2 regions of the Pseudomonas sp. RSB 5.4 genome follow, and region 1 is predicted to be linked to the other one. Evidence: riboswitches for the same ligand, from Rfam matches in the RefSeq annotation. Region 1 holds a riboswitch; the other holds the start of a gene.
What was found. A riboswitch is a leader RNA that binds a small molecule or an ion and turns the genes downstream of it on or off. The one in region 1 is predicted to bind cobalamin.
Positions count from the first base shown of each region.

Region 2: another riboswitch for cobalamin. It lies ahead of cobW (cobalamin biosynthesis protein CobW); the one in region 1 lies ahead of cobO (cob(I)yrinic acid a,c-diamide adenosyltransferase).

Region 1 is NZ_CP146986.1:218,634-222,895, reverse strand. Features, by position in the region: gene cbiB (adenosylcobinamide-phosphate synthase CbiB) at 1-396, opposite strand, end outside; gene bluB (5,6-dimethylbenzimidazole synthase) at 393-1,043, opposite strand; gene V9L13_RS00980 (cobyrinate a,c-diamide synthase) at 1,091-2,440, opposite strand; gene cobO (cob(I)yrinic acid a,c-diamide adenosyltransferase) at 2,437-3,048, opposite strand; cobalamin riboswitch at 3,129-3,359, opposite strand; gene V9L13_RS00970 (hypothetical protein) at 3,524-4,108, shown strand; gene V9L13_RS00965 (sorbosone dehydrogenase family protein) at 4,175-4,262, shown strand, end outside.
Region 2 is NZ_CP146986.1:1,850,604-1,854,865, forward strand. Features, by position in the region: gene cobN (cobaltochelatase subunit CobN) at 1-734, opposite strand, end outside; gene cobW (cobalamin biosynthesis protein CobW) at 738-1,808, opposite strand; cobalamin riboswitch at 1,906-2,119, opposite strand; cobalamin riboswitch at 3,044-3,265, shown strand; gene V9L13_RS08220 (CbtB domain-containing protein) at 3,387-3,584, shown strand; gene V9L13_RS08225 (CbtA family protein) at 3,596-4,262, shown strand, end outside.

The DNA of each region.
Region 1 (4,262 bases):
GACGGCGGTGCTGTCCAGTTCGCTGGTCTGGCGACTGACCAGATAGCCGACGCGTTTGCGCGCCTCTTGCAGATCATCAGCGCGCAAGGCCGCGGCTACCGGCGCGACATGCTCACCGAGGCTGCGCATGCCAAGGGCGCAATACAGCGCCAGAATCTCGACGATCCAGCCCACGTACGGTGCCCAGGAAAACGCGGTGGCGAGCAAGGTCAGCGGCAACACGGCGATCACCCACGCAGTGACCCCGTGACTGCGCCAGCCACGCCCGCCCGCATTGAAACGGCGCTCGATGCGCCCGGCAAAATTGCCGAACGCCACCAGCGGATGCCAGCGTTTCGGTTCACCCAGCAGCGCATCCAGCGCGACCGCGGCGACACTCAACAACGCCACACTCATTGACTCACTCCCCAATAATTTTCGTACAGCAACTCATTGAGCGGGCGCGCCTGCGCCCACCCTTCGAGTACCAGCATCGGCGCCGGATAGAATTCCTTGACCGGGCCCAGGCACAACACTGCCAGCGGCTTGGCCCCGGCCGGCAACTGCAGCAGATCGGCCAGTGCCTGCGGTTCGAACAGTGAAACCCAGCCCATGCCCAGTCCTTCGGCGCGGGACGCCAGCCACAAATTCTGGATCGCGCAGGACAGCGAAGCCATGTCCATTTCCGGCAGCGTACGACGACCGAAAATGTGTTTTTCGCGATCATCCATCAACGCTGCGACCAGCACTTCGGCGCAGTCGTTGATGCCTTCGACCTTGAGTTTCATGAACTCATCGCTGCGCTCGCCGAGGGCTTCGGCGGTGCGGATGCGTTCTTCTTCGACGAGATGCTGAATCTGCCCGCGCAAGGCGCGATCGCTGATGCGGATGAAGCGCCACGGCTGCATCAGGCCGACGCTGGGCGCCTGATGCGCGGCTTCGAGCAGGCGGCGCAACAGCTCTGGCTCGACCGTGCCGCCAGTGAAGTGGCGCATGTCGCGGCGTTCGGCGATGGCTTTATAGATCGCTGTGCGCTCGGCCTCGGAATATGCGTTGTCGGTCATGGCCTCTTCGCGAGCAAGCTCGCTCCCACATTGGACGGGGTGCTTGCTCAAGAAACGCGATCCCCTGTGGGAGCGAGCTTGCTCGCGAAGGCGACCTTGAGGTCTGGCGCAAATAATGCGGCAATCGCAGTCGGATTCGACGGAAAGTAGAAATGCACGTACGACGCAGTCATCCGCCCCTCCCGATAAACCGCCTCCGCCCCGCGCCCGCCATTCGGACTCAGGCCTCGGGCAATCGGCGTCAGCTCGGTACTGGTCAGGGAATGGTGATAGGTGTGACCGCGCAACGAACCTTCCGGCAAATCCACCGCTTGCAGTGCCAGTGCCGCCAGACGTTTTTGCATCACCGCCTCACCGCGCAGCAGCCCGACCAGTTCGGCACGGGTGCCGTCAACGTCGGTCAACGCGTCGAGCAGATAGAGCATGCCGCCGCATTCGGCGAGCAACGGCTTGCCGGCGGCGTGGTGCGCACGGATCGCGTCGAGCATCGAGGTGTTTTGCGCCAGCGCGACATGGTGCAATTCCGGGTAACCACCGGGCAGATACAGACTGTCGGCCTCGGGCAGTTGGGTATCGCGGATCGGCGAGAAGAAGCTCAACTCGGCGCCCATCGCCCGCAGCAGATCGAGACTGGCGCCATAGGTGAAGGCAAAAGCCTCATCGCGAGCGACAGCAATGCGCACGCCGTCGAGCAGCGGTTCAGCAGGGATCACTTCGGGCGCGGCGAATGCCACGGCCGGTGGCAGCGCTACCTCGCAACTGCTGGCCAAGGCTTCGGCGGCGGCGTCGAGACGCAGATCCAGATCATTCAGTTCACTGGCCTGCACCAGACCGAGATGGCGGCTCGGCAACTCGATCCCGGTTTCCCGGGACAATGCGCCGTACCAGCGCAAACCTTCGGTGAGGCTGCCTTCGAGCAATTGCGCATGACGCAAAGTGCCGACACGGTTGGCCAGCACGCCAGCGAACGGCAGATCCGGCTGATAACGCGCCAGCCCCAGCGCCAACGCGCCAAAGGTCTGGGCCATGGCGGTACCGTCGATCACGCCGAGTACCGGCACGCCGAAATGCCGCGCCAGATCGGCGCTGGACGGCGTGCCGTCGAACAGGCCCATCACGCCTTCGATCAGGATCAGATCGGCTTCGGCGGCGGCTTCCCACAACAGGCGGCGGCTTTCTTGCTCGCCGACCATCCACATGTCCAGTTGATACACCGGCGCACCGCTGGCGCGCTCGAGAATCATCGGGTCGAGAAAGTCCGGGCCGCACTTGAACACGCGCACCTTGCGCCCCTGGTTGCGATGCAAGCGAGCGAGCGCGGCAGTGACGGTGGTCTTGCCCTGACCGGAGGCCGGCGCGGCGATGAGTACCGCCGGGCAGTGACGTGGTTGATTCAAAGTTCGACGCCTTTCTGCGCTTTGATGCCGGCCTGGAAGGCGTGTTTGAGCATGCCCATTTCGGTGACGGTATCGCCCATCTCGATCATTTCCGGCTTGGCCGCGCGACCGGTGACGATCACGTGTTGCATCGGCGGACGCGCCTGCAAGTCACTGAGCACCTGATCCAGATCGAGGTAGCCGTGCTTGAGCGCGATATTCAGCTCGTCCAGCACCACCAGGCCAATCGACGGATCGCGCAGCAACTCGCGGGATACGGCCCACGCGGCTTCGGCGGCGGCGATGTCACGTTGGCGGTCCTGGGTTTCCCAAGTGAAGCCCTCGCCCATCACGTGAAAGCGCACTTGCTCGGGGAAGCGGCGGAAGAACAGTTCTTCGCCCGTGCTGTTGCGACCTTTGATGAACTGCACCACGCCGCACTGCATGCCGTGGCCCATGGCGCGGGCGAGCATGCCGAACGCCGAGCTGCTTTTACCTTTGCCATTGCCGGTCAACACCAGCACCAGGCCGCATTCGTCAGGCGAATTGGCGATGCGTTCGTCGATCACGGCTTTTTTGCGCTGCATACGCGCCAGATGGCGTTCGTCGCGCTCGGGGGAATCGGTCATGGGGGAGCTCTCCGTTGAGGCTGGATAACGGCGGGCAGGCACAAGAATAGACGGCAAAAAGCCTGGCATCGCCCACCGTGATGCCGCTGGATGGATCAGGCCGGTCTCCGGGCTCATGAGCGGCGAATCGCCTGACTGCGCGCCTTCCCGCGTCGTCGACACAGTGGCTCAATGCACAGTTTTCACTCATTTACCGTTGCGGGGGCAGCGCCGGGATCGTGATCGTTCTTCGCCTGAAGACAACCCTCACCGGCTTCCCTGTTTCACTCTGTCGACACAGGTCACAGAGCACCTGAAACAAGCCGCGAAGGTTAGAGGGTTGGGGGTGGAGCGTCAATTAAAGAGGGGGCCCTCGGGCGAATAACTGCCGCCGATCAATTATCTGACGCCAATCTTGTGCCACACTGAGACAAGTGATATCAAAGAGCCATGCTTTTGGTTGAAAAAGCACATCACAACAATAAGGATGATGACGATGCAAGGCATGATCATCAGCAACCCGCGCCTGGAATTCCTGCGCCCGATGCTTGAACGCTGGTTTGACTGTATCGACCGCTACAACGCTGTACGCGGCGACAACGACACCCCTTACTGGCATGACGAGAAAGCCAATCTCGGACTGCTCTCCGCGGCGGCATGGATGGCCGAGCTGGTAACCCTTTGCGATACCGCCACCCGCAAACAGAACGAGGACGGCGAACGCAACGCCCGCGCCGACCTGTTCATCGCCGGGGCCGAAGACCGCGCCTACCTTCAGGCGACCCAGCGCTGGCCGCGAGTCAACAACCTCAACCTGACCCAGGCTCTGCTGGAGATCACCAGCGACGCCAAACGCATCAGTTTTGCCAGCGACCTCAAGCTCGGCTGCCTGTTCGTCGCCCCGCAGAAGGCCCAGCACAGCGCCAGCCCCGAAGAGTTGCAGGACATGGTTGACGACCTGCAAAAGGAACACTGCTGCGCAGTAGCCTGGTATTTCCCCTATGCCTACCGCAAATTGCGCAGCGAAGCGGGCAACTATCACCCGGGCATCGCCGTGCTGTTCAAAGAGGCCCGCGGTTGAGCGGTTGAACCATCGGGTGCGCGCGCTCCTCTATGATTAGGCATGCATTCATAGGGAAGATCAGTAATGCGCAAAACCCAACTCGCTCTCGTCATCGCCCTCGCCGGAGGGCTCGCCGCCTGTGGTGAATCCTCCAGCCTGCAAGTTTCCGACG
Region 2 (4,262 bases), 1.6 Mb from region 1:
CCGGGTTCTTTCAGGCTGGCGACGGCAATCGGCAACGGATTAAGCCCCGCCGCCTGCAAGCGCTGGCAGAACACATCGATGAACGCGGTGTTGGCCGCTTGCAAATGCGAGCGATAAAACAACACCGCCGTCACCGGGCGACCCGGCTGCCAATCGGCTTGCCAGTCGCTCAGTGCGGCGGTGTTTTTCTGTGGGTGGTAAATCGCCGTACGCGGCAGCGCTTGCGGCTCGCCCCAGGCGTAATCCCGCGCCAGCCAGCGGTTGGCCAGACAACGAAAGAAATCCAGCGCATTGCCCATGCCGCCCTGACGCAGGAACTGCCAGAGGCGGTCGCGATCTTCGGCGGGCACGGTGCTCAGGTCGCTGAGTTCCGGGTCGGGACGGTCATCACCGGGCACCAGAATCACCTGCACGCCGCGCTCGGACAATTCCACCAGACGCTCGACGCCGTAACGCCAATAGGCGATGCCGCCGTGCAGCGAAATCAGAATGACCTTGGCGTGACGCAACACCTCATCGACATACAGATCGACCGAGGCGTGATTCTGCACCTGCATCGGATTGGCCAGGCGCAGGCTCGGGTAATCCTCGGGCAGTTGCTGCGCCGCTTCGGCGAGCAGCGCCAGGCTGGAATCGCCGCTGCACAGGATCACCAGCTCGGCGGGGGTTTGTCCAAGGTCGGCAATGTTGTCATCCGACACGAAACCGCCGGGCTGGGTCCTGAGCAGGTGCATGGCTTAAACGCTGAGCGCGGCGCGCAGTTGCGCTTCGAGTTGCGCAGCGTCGAGTTCCTGACCGATCAGCACCAGACGGGTGACGCGCGCCTCGTCAGCGCCCCACTGACGGTCGAAGTGCTTGTCGAAACGCGTGCCCACGCCCTGAATCAACAGGCGCATCGGCTTGTTCGGAATCGCCGCGAAGCCCTTCACGCGCAGGATGCCGTGCTTGACCACCAATTGCGTCAGCGCGTCGAGCAGCAGGCTTTCGTCGGCTTGCGGCAGTTCGATCGAGATCGAATCGAAGGCGTCGTGATCGTGGTCATCGTGATCGTCATCACCGTCGTGGTGGTGGTCGTGATGACTGTGGCGGCTGTCGATGTGTTCTTCAGAGCCGGCGCCGAGGCCGATCAGCACGTCCAGCGGCAGGCGACCGTTGCTGGCTTCGATGATTTTTACTGCGGGCGGCAGTTCTTCGGCGACTTCCAGGCGTACGCGAGCCAGATCTTCCGCGCTGGTCTGGTCGGCCTTGTTCAGGATCACCAGGTCGGCGCTGGCCAGTTGGTCGGCGAACAACTCATGAAGTGGCGATTCGTGATCGAGGTTCGGATCGAGTTTGCGCTGGGCATCGACCTGATCCGGGAACGCGGCAAACGTGCCAGCGGCCACGGCCGGGCTGTCGACCACGGTGATCACCGCGTCAACGGTGCAGGCGCTGCGGATTTCCGGCCACTGGAACGCTTGAACCAGCGGTTTTGGCAGGGCCAGGCCAGAGGTTTCGATCAGGATGTGGTCGAGATCGCCGCGACGGGCGACCAGTTCGCGCATCACCGGGAAGAATTCTTCCTGAACCGTGCAGCACAGGCAGCCGTTGGCCAGTTCATAGACGCGGCCGGTGGCTTCTTCTTCGGTGCAGCCGATGGTGCATTGCTTGAGGATTTCACCGTCGATGCCCAGTTCGCCGAACTCGTTGACGATCACGGCGATGCGACGGCCCTGAGCGTTGTCGAGCATGTGTCGCAGCAAGGTGGTTTTGCCCGAGCCGAGAAAACCGGTGACGATGGTGACGGGGAGTTTGGCCAGTGTTTTCATCGGATGCCCTTTGGCAAGGTGGCGGGCATACGGGACGAGATCCGCTGCGAACGCGCGCGCGGAAGAATTCGCCACCGGATCACCCCGCCCGGTTGTAGTGAGAAATCTGTGACGAGGCAGGTCTCCTGGCTGACGGTGTTCAGGCCTTGGGCCCGGCATTCGCTGCGCCTTCCCGCTGGCTCTGTGGATTGAGCTGGCAGTGGCGTGGCAACGAATTTCACCGTTCACAGTTGCGGGGGCAGCCGCGGCTTTGACCGCGTTCCCTTCTTAGCTTCGGCGTGGGCCGAAGAACCTCGAAAGCGCAAGGCTACGCATGGCTTGAGGATGGGTCAATGTTTGGATTGGGGGCATATCCGTTTCTGCGGGTGTCGCCGCTGGCGGTTTCGCTCTTACAGCGAGTCACCTTTTCCAAACGCCGAAAAGGTAACCCAAAAGGCTTTGCCCCGGCGTACGGCACTTCGCTGAGGCTCAGTGTTCCCTCGCTACGGTGCCCATCAGGGGGCATCGCCTCCGGTTTGCTTCGCTGCACCTCCTCTCGATGGATGCGGCTTCGCCGCATGGCGCTGCGCGCCTACCCCCCTGATGGACACCTTCGCTCGGCCTGCCGAAGGGGCTGAAGATCAAAAGCCACATCAAAAGCCACATCAAAAACCAAAGCCAAAGCAGATCAAAAGATCACAGCCTTCGGCAGTTCCTGCATGGCACTGGATGCATTCAGTTAGAAATTGGTCGGCTGACAGGCCGCCTTCGCGAGCAAGCCCGCTCCCACAGTTGGGCCAGGTGCATCAGCAAGAGATTGGTCGGCTGACAGGCCGCCATCGCCAGCGGGCTGGCTCCTACAGTCTAGATTGCGTGCAGCCCTGCGGCGAAGCCGCCCCACTCAACACAATGAGCGTTAGCTCGAGTACCGCTTTTGATTTTGATCTGAGGGCCCGTCGGCAGGCTGAGTGGAGGGATTTATCCGGGGGTGGGAGCGTAGCGACCGTTTGGCGCAGCCAAACACAGCGAGAGGAGGTGCAGCGAAGCAAACCGTAGGCGCTGCCCCCCGGATGAATCCCGGAGCGAAGGAACCCGAGCCTAGGCGAGGGCCGAACGTCAGGGCATAGACCTTTTGGTTACTTTTGGGGCGTTTGCCAAAAGTGACCCGCCGTAAGGGCGGAACCCTAAGAGGCCGTTACCGCAGCAACGGATATACCCACCCCACTCAATTGACTCAAATCCCCAACCCATGCTCTCCTACACAACTTGTTACGGGTGCCCTTCACAGGGTGAAACGGGAAACCGGTGAATCATGTGCTTTACTCAAAGCCATGTCAGTCCGGTGCTGCCCCCGCAACGGTAAGCGAGCGAAGCGTCAAATCCACTGTGCCGTACGGCATGGGAAGGTGATGCTTGCAGGTCGGCCTGACGCCAACCCCTCGTGAGCCCGGAGACCGGCCCGCAACACACAGTGCGCATTTTGCGTCGCTGAACATAACAAACCCGCGGTGGGCGGGCGCTGTTCGAACCTCTGCGTGCCCGACTCGCAGGGGTTTTCATGCGCTCTATCAACCCGCTGACACTCCAGAGGGAAGCGCCATGTCAATCATCAGCAGCACCGGCAGCAACACCGACAAAATCTCCAGCACCTCCACGTTGAGCCAACGCCTGACCGCCGCCATTTTCGCGTCGATCCTGGGTGCAAGCCTCGTGTACTTCGCCGGCTTCTCGCACATCGAAGCGGTGCACAACGCCGCTCACGATACCCGCCACAGCGCCGCGTTCCCGTGCCACTGAGACCTGCCGACATGATCAAGCGTATTGCGCAAACCGCAGGTTTCACCGGTCTGCTGGCCGCCCTGCTGCTGACTCTGCTGCAAAGTTTCTGGGTCTCGCCACTGATTCTGCAGGCCGAAACCTTCGAGAAGTCCGAACCGGTGGCCGTTCACGAACACGCCGCCGGCACAGCCGCACACACTCACGACGCCGAAGCCTGGGAGCCGGAAAACGGCTGGCAGCGCGTGGTCTCGACCACCGGCGGCAATCTGGTGGTGGCGGTCGGTTTCGCCCTGATGCTCGCGGGTCTATACACCCTGCGCGCACCGACCAAAACCTCGCAGGGCCTGCTCTGGGGCCTGGCCGGTTACGCGACCTTCGTCCTCGCGCCAACCCTCGGCCTGCCGCCTGAACTGCCGGGCACCGCGGCGGCCGATCTGGCTTCGCGGCAAACGTGGTGGATCGGCACCGCCGCCTCCACCGCAGTCGGCCTGGCCTTGATCGTGTTCAGCCGTCACTGGCTGATGAAACTGCTGGGCGTGGCGATCCTTGCCGTGCCGCACGTGATTGGCGCACCGCAACCGGAAGTGCACTCGATGCTCGCCCCGGAAGCGCTGGAAGCCCAGTTCAAAATCGCTTCGCAGTTGACCAACGTGGCTTTCTGGCTGGCCCTGGGCCTGATCAGCGCCTGGTTGTTCC